2 regions of the Streptomyces phaeolivaceus genome follow, and region 2 is predicted to be linked to the other one. Evidence: riboswitches for the same ligand, from Rfam matches in the RefSeq annotation. Region 2 holds a riboswitch; the other holds the start of a gene.
What was found. A riboswitch is a leader RNA that binds a small molecule or an ion and turns the genes downstream of it on or off. The one in region 2 is predicted to bind ZMP and ZTP.
Positions count from the first base shown of each region.

Region 1 (4,548 bases), 2.8 Mb from region 2:
CAGCCGACGGCCAGATCTACGGAGCCCGCCTCAGCGCCCCCGAGTCGGCCCCGCTCACCGACCTCCGCGAGACGATCACCATGGCGACCACGACCCTGTGCCCGACGGGGGCGACCTGCGTACGAGGGTGAGACCGTGCACCGGCCCCCGGTTGGCCCCGGCGAGGAGTCGATCACTAGTCTGAGCGCCGATAAAGCGCGCATAAGACGGCGGCCGGTTCTCGCTCATCGTGTTCATCGCATCGCGAACCGGCCCCGATACGGCAGGGGCCTCGGGCCCGACGGGGGAGCACACATGGGAGAACAGCGCAGGCGGCTGCGGTCCAGCACGGTCGTACTCGGTGGGATGGGCGTCGTCGCGGCGGCCCTGACCTCCTGCGGTTCCGATCCGGACCGCCGCTGCGTGGACCGTGACAGCTACGACTACGCCAACGGCTACAAGATCATCGCCGACAAGAACTGCAACTCCGGCTCCGGTTCCTCGTCGTCGTACGGCAAGAACCGCAAGAGCAACAGCAGCGGCAACCGCGGCCAGGGCGATTCGGTCGACGCCGCCTGGTACTACGACGCCGACGTCAGCGCCGGCTGGGCCGACTACGGCACGTTCAGCCGCAGCGAGGCCGTCGACCGGGACGGCTTCGGCTGCTCGGGCGACGGTGACGGCTCCGGCTCCGGCGGCGGCTGACCGGCGGACGAGGGCGGACCAGGCAGAACCGACGAGGCGGACGAGGCGGACGAGGCAGAACCATGGAACGCCGCACCATCGAACCCCGGCCCGGCTGGCAGGAGACCGTCGAGGAACAGGGGCTCATCTACCCGCTGACCCGCCACCCGGACGACTCCCTGCGCCCCTACTGGGACGAGAGCGCGTACTACGTCTTCTCGCTGCCCGAGGTCGAGGCGCTGGAGGAGGTCGTCGAGGAACTCCACGGCATGTGTCTGGCGGCGGCCGAGCACATCGTCGCCGAGGACCGCTTCGCCGACCTCGGGATCACCGACCCACGCCTCGCCGACCTCGTCGCCGAGGCGTGGCGCCGGCGGGCCGAACTGCCGTCCGTCTACGGGCGCTTCGACCTCTGCTACGACGGGACCGGCCCCGCCAAGCTGCTGGAGTACAACGCGGACACCCCGACCTCGCTCGTCGAGGCGGCAGGCCCCCAGTGGTTCTGGATGGAGGAACGCTTCCCGGGCGCCGACCAGTGGAACTCCCTCCACGAACGCCTCGTCGACGCCTGGAAGAAGCAGGCACACCTCCTTCCGCCGGGCAGCCCCCTCTACTTCGCGCACTCCGCCGGGGACGAGCTGGGCGAGGACCTGATGACGGTCGCCTATCTGAAGGAGACCGCCGAACAGGCCGGACTGGACACCGACTGGATCTCCATGGAGGACATCGGCTGGGACCGCCTCTCCGGCCGCTTCGTCGACAGGAAACTCCGTTTCATCCGCAGCGTCTTCAAGCTCTACCCCTGGGAGTGGCTCACCACCGACCGCTTCGCCCCGCACGTCCTCGCCACCCTCGACAACGGCGGCGGCACCGGGACCACGATGTGGATCGAGCCCGCCTGGAAGATGCTCCTCAGCAACAAGGCCCTCCTCGCCGTCCTCTGGGAGCTGTACCCGGGCCACCCCAACCTGCTCCCCGCCTACCTCGACGGCCCGCGCGAACTCGCCGACGCCACCGGCTACGCAGCCAAACCCCTCCTCGGCCGCGAGGGCGCCGGCGTCACCCTCCACCGGCCGGGCGCGGACCCCGTCCTCCGCGAAGAGCCCTGCTGCTACCAGGAGTTGGCCGTCCTGCCAGCCTTCGACGCCAACCATGTCGTCCTCGGCGCCTGGGTCGTCGAGAACGAGTCGGCGGGCCTCGGCATCCGAGAGTCGTCCGGCCCGGTCACCGACGAGTACGCCCGCTTCCTGCCCCACGTGATCCTCTAGACCGAGTGCGCCCCCGAACGGGACAGCGCGCCGTCGTTCGTATGGTGGACGTCGGGGTTCCGGCGTCCCCGGTGCCCGATAGGGTGGCCGACGGGTCGTGACTGGCGCGCTGGGATGGGACGGACCATCGGGGAGCGGCCCGGGATGGATGAGTGCCGTGCGCCTGGGCCGTACCGTGAACGCTGAACGCAACGTCCGGAGGTCCCCATGTCAGCCGAGCCCCTCTCCCACGAGTCCACCGCCTTCCGTGCCGCCCTCGATGTGATCCGCGCCGTCGAGCCGCGCGTGGCCGACGCCATCGGTCAGGAGGTCACCGACCAGCGCGAGATGCTCAAACTGATCGCCTCCGAGAACTACGCCTCCCCGGCCACCCTCCTGGCCATGGGCAACTGGTTCAGCGACAAGTACGCCGAGGGCACCATCGGCCGCCGCTTCTACGCCGGCTGTCGCAACGTCGACACCGTCGAGTCCCTCGCCGCCGAGCACGCGCGCGAGCTGTTCGGCGCCCGGCACGCCTACGTCCAGCCGCACTCCGGCATCGACGCCAACCTCGTCGCCTTCTGGTCCGTCCTCGCCGACCGGGTCGAGGTGCCGTTCCTGGCGAAGGCCGGCGCCCGCCAGGTCAACGACCTCTCCGAGGCCGACTGGGCCGAACTCCGCCAGGCCTTCGGCAACCAGCGCATGCTCGGGATGTCCCTGGACGCCGGCGGTCACCTCACCCACGGCTTCCGCCCGAACATCTCCGGCAAGATGTTCGACCAGCGCTCCTACGGCACCGACCCGGCCACCGGCCTCATCGACTACGAGGCCCTGCGCGCGTCCGCCCGTGACTTCAAGCCGCTGATCATCGTCGCCGGCTACTCCGCCTACCCCCGTCTGGTGAACTTCCGGATCATGCGCGAGATCGCCGACGAGGTCGGCGCCACGCTCATGGTGGACATGGCGCACTTCGCGGGCCTCGTCGCGGGCAAGGTCCTGACCGGCGACTTCGACCCGGTCCCGCACGCCCAGATCGTCACCACGACCACGCACAAGTCGCTGCGCGGCCCGCGCGGCGGCATGGTCCTGTGCGACGACTCCCTCAAGGACCAGGTCGACCGCGGCTGCCCGATGGTCCTCGGCGGCCCGCTCCCGCACGTCATGGCAGCGAAGGCCGTCGCCCTCGCCGAGGCCCGGCAGCCCGCCTTCCAGGACTACGCCCAGCGCATCGTCGACAACGCCCGCGCACTGGCGGAGGGCCTGACGCGCCGCGGCGCGACCCTCGTGACCGGCGGCACCGACAACCACCTCAACCTGATCGACGTCGCCACCTCCTACGGTCTCACCGGCCGCCAGGCCGAGGCCGCGCTGCTCGACTCCGGCATCGTCACCAACCGCAACGCCATCCCGGCCGACCCGAACGGCGCCTGGTACACCTCCGGCATCCGTATCGGCACGCCCGCGCTGACCACGCGGGGTCTGGGCACCGCCGAGATGGACGAGGTCGCCGGTCTCATCGACCGCGTCCTCACCACCACCGAGTCCGGCACCACCAAGTCGGGCGCCCCCTCCAAGGCGCAGCACGTCCTCGACGCGAAGGTCGCCGACGAGATCTCCCGCCGCGCCACCGACCTCGTCGCCGGCTTCCCGCTCTACCCCGAGATCGACCTCGGCTGACCCCACCCCCGGCCCTGGCCCCAGGCGGCTGCCCCCCGGGGGCCAGGCCCGGCGCGCCGCCCGCGCCCCGCCGTCCACCTCCGTCAGCCGTACTGTGTTCCTCGTCTCATCGACGGTGATCGACCGTGATCGACAACGGTCAAGGTCGGTCCGCTCACGTCCGAGCCTGCTCGGTTCCCAGCCGTGTCACATCTGTTTCCGGTCGGTTCCGGAACGGTCCCCGACACCTGAGAGAATGGTGAGCATGGCCTCTGACCGACCCCGCGTGCTCTCCGGCATCCAGCCCACCGCCGGCTCGTTCCACCTCGGCAACTACCTCGGCGCCGTCCGCCAGTGGGTGGCGCTGCAGGAGTCCCACGACGCCTTCTACATGGTCGTCGACCTGCACGCGATCACCGTGGCGCAGGACCCCGCGGACCTGCGCGCCAACACCCGGCTCGCCGCCGCGCAGCTCCTCGCCGCCGGTCTCGACCCGGAGCGCTGCACGCTCTTCGTCCAGAGCCACGTCCCCGAGCACGCGCAGCTCGGCTGGGTCATGAACTGCCTCACCGGCTTCGGCGAGGCCTCCCGGATGACCCAGTTCAAGGACAAGTCCGCCAAGCAGGGCGCCGACCGCGCGAGCGTCGGCCTCTTCACGTACCCGATCCTCCAGGTCGCCGACATCCTGCTGTACCAGGCGAACGAGGTGCCGGTCGGCGAGGACCAGCGCCAGCACATCGAGCTGACCCGCGACCTCGCCGAGCGCTTCAACGGCCGCTTCGGCGAGACCTTCACGATCCCGAAGCCGTACATCCTGAAGGAGACGGCGAAGATCTACGACCTTCAGGACCCCGCGATCAAGATGAGCAAGTCGGCGTCGACCCCGAAGGGGTTGATCAACCTGCTCGACGACCCGAAGATCACCGCGAAGAAGGTCAAGAGCGCGGTCACCGACACGGACACGGTGATCCGCTTCGACACC
Region 1 covers NZ_CP045096.1:6,747,591-6,752,138, forward strand. The annotation lists gene F9278_RS31290 (hypothetical protein) at 1-131, shown strand, start outside; gene F9278_RS31295 (hypothetical protein) at 295-684, shown strand; gene F9278_RS31300 (glutathionylspermidine synthase family protein) at 747-1,931, shown strand; ZMP/ZTP riboswitch at 2,019-2,107, shown strand; gene F9278_RS31305 (glycine hydroxymethyltransferase) at 2,139-3,587, shown strand; gene trpS (tryptophan--tRNA ligase) at 3,832-4,548, shown strand, end outside.
Region 1: it holds a riboswitch for ZMP and ZTP, as region 2 does, so the genes downstream of both, F9278_RS31305 (glycine hydroxymethyltransferase) here and F9278_RS43445 (bifunctional 5,10-methylenetetrahydrofolate dehydrogenase/5,10-methenyltetrahydrofolate cyclohydrolase) in region 2, are expected to answer to the same signal.

Region 2 (4,548 bases):
GACCACGGTGTGCGGGTGGTTCGGGTCGCCGGCCTGGAGGGTGCCGACCTTGGCGGTGAACTTCTGCGCGAACTCCTCGGCCAGCGACTCGTGGACGAGGATCCGGTCGCCGGACATGCAGATCTGCCCGGCGTTCATGAAGACGCTGAAGGTGACGGCGTCGACCGCGTAGTCCAGATCGGCGTCGTCGAGCACGATGACGGAGTTCTTGCCGCCCAACTCCAGCACGGCGGGCTTGAGATGACGGGCCGCGAGCTCACCGATGATGCGGCCGACGCCGGTGGAGCCGGTGAAGTTCACGGCCCGCACCCGGGCGTCGGAGATGAGGGCCTCGGCGATCTCGGCGGCGTCCTCGGGCGCGTTGGTGACCACGTTGAGCACGCCGTCGGGCAGCCCCGCCTCCCGGAACACGTCCGCGACCAGCAGCCCGCAGGCGATCGGCGCGTCCTCGCTGGGCTTGACGACGACGGTGTTCCCGGCGGCCAGCGGTGCCGCCACGGCCCGTACGCCGAGGATGACCGGCGCGTTCCACGGCGCGAACGCGGCCACCACGCCCAGCGGTTCACGCACCGCCAGGCTGAGGGCGCCCTCCTTCTGGGTGCCGAGGACCTCACCGCGCGGCGCGGTGATCGCGGCTGCCGCCTCGCGCAGGATGTTCGCCGCGAGCGCCACGTTGAAGTACGCCCACGGGCGGGTGCCGCCCGCCTCCCGGGCCATGATGTCGGCGACCTGGTCGCCCCGGCCCTCCAGCAGCTCGGCGGCCTTGAAGAAGATCGCCCGCCGGGCGAAGGGGCTGAGCGCGGCCCACTCCTCGAAGGCGGCGTCGGCGGCGTCCACCGCCCGCCGGACGTCCTCGGGACCGGCCGCCGCGACCGTCGCGTACACCTCCCCGGTGAACGGGTCGAGGTCCTCGGCGGTGCGGCCGGACGTGGCGGGCACATCCTTGCCACCGATCAGAAGGTCACGGATTATGGCCATGGTGCGACTTCCTCGGATACATATCGACGACGGTACGTGATCGAGCTTGATCGCTCAGCTGCGTTCGTCCTGCGAAATTCGCTTCACGTTACCCTTCCGTGATGTTCTGCCCGGACCCGGGGAAAGTCAAGAGCCCCGCCGCGCTGTCCGCGCGGCGGGGCTCTCGTCGGATTCGACCGGTTTCGCTACTGGACGGCGCCCACCAGGCCGAGGGCGGGCGCGGCCAGGTCGGTGACCTGGTGCAGCTCGTTCAGCCGGTTCAGCTCATGGACGTGGTTGAGGCTCTTGAGCTGCTCCGAGGGGCGCGGCAGGGCCGCCCTGTGCTCCTCGGGGAGGTCGCTGACCGCGAGCGAGTCCAGCGTGGTCATCGGGTTGAGCCCGGTCGCTTCCGCCGTGGCGTCCGCGTTCGCCATCGGTGCGGCCAGTCCCGTGACACCGATGGCGAGACCCACGGCGGCGACGATGCGTCGAGTTGAGATCATGCCCTCAGCAACGCTCCCCGGCCCCGGACGGTCACGGCCGCTCACCCGTGAGGCGCACGCCGCCCGCCGTACCGCACGCCCCGGCCGCGCTTGCCGAGCCCGGCCCGGCGGAGGAGGCTCGAGAAGGAGAGGCCGTTCGCGGCCCGCTGCCCGCTGCCGGGCCACGGCCTTCGAAGGAGGTCATCCATGGGAACCTCGACGAGCCCCGCCTTCGATGTCGAAGCGCTGCGCCGGGGCACGGAGGAAGCGAACGCGGCGACCCTGTTGTCGCTCTACGCGGACGACGCCGAACTGCGCGTCGTGGACCGCGACACCCAGCCCAGCCACCCCAAGGTCCTGCACGGCCGGTCCGAGATCGCCGCGATGTTCGACGACGTGTTCAGCCGCGACCTGACCCACAAGGTCGAGCAGTGCGTCGTCCAGGGCGATCAGGTCGCCTTCACCGAGTCCTGTCTCTACCCCGACGGGGTACGGGTGCTGGCCAGCTCGATGATCTCCCTGCGCGACGGAAAGATCGTCGACCACACCATGATCCAGGCCTGGGACGAGTAGCCGACCGGGACGAACGGAAGGACCTCCGATGCGGATCAGGGTCACCTCTCGGCTGAACTGGACCTTCTCGGCCAGGCTCTCGCTGGGGCACGCCGGACCGCCGCGCCGTCCCCGCCCGCTCACGGCGATGGGCCGACGGCTGTCCACGGCCCTGGTCCGCTCGGCGATGCGCGCGACGCTCCCCCGCCGGCTGCCGCCCACGGCGACCGCGCGGCGGGCGGCCCACCTCCGCCATCACCGGTAGGCGGGTGTCCCGCCCTCGGAGGCGCGGGCTACCGTGGGCGGTGGGTCGTGACTGGCGCTGAGGTGGAGTACCACCGGGGAGCGGCCCGTCGTGATCCGCCGCGCGCCTGGGCGACCGTCGACCTCCGACCACGACGCCCAGGAGCGGCTCATGACCCAGGCACACCAGCTCTCCCCGTCCTCACCCGCATCGTCCGCCTCGTCCGCCTCGCCGACCGGGCGGGCCCGGCTCATGGACGGGACCGGGCTCGCGCGGCGGATCCTCGCGGAGACCGCGCTGCGGGCGGCGGCGCTCACCGCGCGCACGGGTACCGCCCCGTGCCTGGCGACCGTGCTGGTCGGCGCGGACCCGGCGTCCGTCACCTATGTGCGGATGAAGCGGAACCGCTGCCGCGAGGCCGGTATCGCGTCGCGGCAGGTCGAGCTGCCGGCCGGGACGACCACCGCCGAACTGGTCCGCACCCTCACCGAGTTGTCCGACGATCCCGGCGTGCACGGCATCCTGCTGCAGCACCCGATGGGCGAACACATCGACGAGCGGGCCGCGTTCGAGGCGATCGTGCCGGAGAAGGACGTCGACGGGGTGACCCTCGGCTCCTATTCGGCCATGAGCTTCGGGCTGCCCGGGTTCCAGTCCTGCACACCGGGCGGCATCATGCGGCTGCTCGACGCGTACGACGTGGACCCGGCCGGGCGGCGGGCCGTGGTCGTGGGCCGCAGCGCGATCCTCGGCAAGCCGGTGGGCATGCTGCTGCTGGGCCGGGACGCCACGGTGACGTACTGCCACTCCCGGACGAGGGACCTCTCTGCGGAGGTGCGGAGGGCCGACATCGTGGTGGCGGCCGTGGGGCGGCCCGAGTTGATCCGGGGCGAGGACATCAAGCCGGGGGCCGTGGTCGTCGACGCCGGGTACAACCCGGGCAACGTCGGCGACGTCCACTTCGACTCCGCCGTCGAACGGGCCGGACTGATCACCCCGGTACCGGGTGGGGTCGGCCCGATGACGATCGCCACGCTGCTGGAGCAGACGGTGACCGGGGCGGAGCGCCGGTCGGAGCGGTGAGCGGCCCCACCGGGCAAGGGGGCAGGGGCCTTTTCGGGTCATCGCGGTCCGGTCCCCCTGTCTCGCCCCGCCCGCGCCGCCATACTGTCGGGCGTGCGTGTAGCGATCATGACGGCGGGCTCCCGGGGTGACGTGGCCCCGTTCACCGGGCTGGGCCACGGGCTGGCGCGGGCCGGGCACGAGGTCACGCTGGTGACGCATGCCCGGTTCGAGCCGCTCGTGGCGGGCTCGGGAGTCGCCTTCCACTCCATGCCGGTGGATCCGCGGGAGGAGTTGGAGTCGGAGCGCGGGCAGGGGCTGCACCGCAGTTCCACCGGGGCCGGGAAGCTGTACCGGGCGGTGGAGATGGCCCGGAGTCTGGTGGGCCGGATGGCCGGCGATCTGGTGGCCGCCGCCCGCGCCAGTGACGTCCTGCTGCTGGCGGGCACCCTGGCGCCGCTCGGACACACCATCGGCCAGGGACTGTCGACCCCGACCATGGGGGTGAACCTCCAACCCCTGGCGCCCACAAGGGAGTTCGCGCCGCCGATGACCGGGGTCCGCTCCTGGGGCGCCGTCGGCAACCGGGCGGCCGGGCACGCGGTGAACGCGGCCGTCGAGTGGATCTTCACCGAGGAGGTGCGCAGGCTGCGGGCCGAGTACGGCCTTCCGCGCACCGGCCGGGTGGCCGCCCGGCGCGCCCGGGAGCGGCTGGGCTGGCCGGTGTTCCACGGCTTCAGCCCCCGGGTGGTCGCCCGCCCCGGCGACTGGCGGGCCGGGCTGGACGTCACCGGCTACTGGTGGCCGTACGACCGCGAGGACCAACTGCCCGGCCCGCTGCTGGACTTCCTCGACGCCGGGCCGCCCCCGGTCTTCGTGGGGCTGGGCAGCGCGACCGTGCCCGATGCCGAACGGATGAGCGACGAGGTCGTACGGGCCCTGCGGGCGGCCGGGCTGCGCGGGGTGATCCAGCGAGGGTGGGGCGAACTGCGCGGCGAGGGCGAGGACATGTTCACCGTGGGCGAGGTTGCGCACTCCCTCCTCTTCCCCCGTACGGCGGCCGTCGTCCACCACGCGGGCGCGGGCACCACGGCGGCCGGACTGCGCGCCGGTGTCCCTGCCGTGCCGCTCCCCGTCCAGTTCGACGAGGCGTTCTGGGCCGCCCGTCTGGTCGCCCTCGGTGTGTCACCGGGAGCCGTCCCGCTGCGCGGGTTCACCGCCACCGCCCTGACGGCCGCGCTGCGGCGGGCG
Region 2 covers NZ_CP045096.1:9,547,322-9,551,869, reverse strand. The annotation lists gene F9278_RS43465 (aldehyde dehydrogenase family protein) at 1-978, opposite strand, end outside; gene F9278_RS43460 (hypothetical protein) at 1,164-1,460, opposite strand; gene F9278_RS43455 (nuclear transport factor 2 family protein) at 1,647-2,012, shown strand; gene F9278_RS43450 (hypothetical protein) at 2,041-2,256, shown strand; ZMP/ZTP riboswitch at 2,294-2,375, shown strand; gene F9278_RS43445 (bifunctional 5,10-methylenetetrahydrofolate dehydrogenase/5,10-methenyltetrahydrofolate cyclohydrolase) at 2,488-3,318, shown strand; gene F9278_RS43440 (glycosyltransferase) at 3,427-4,548, shown strand, end outside.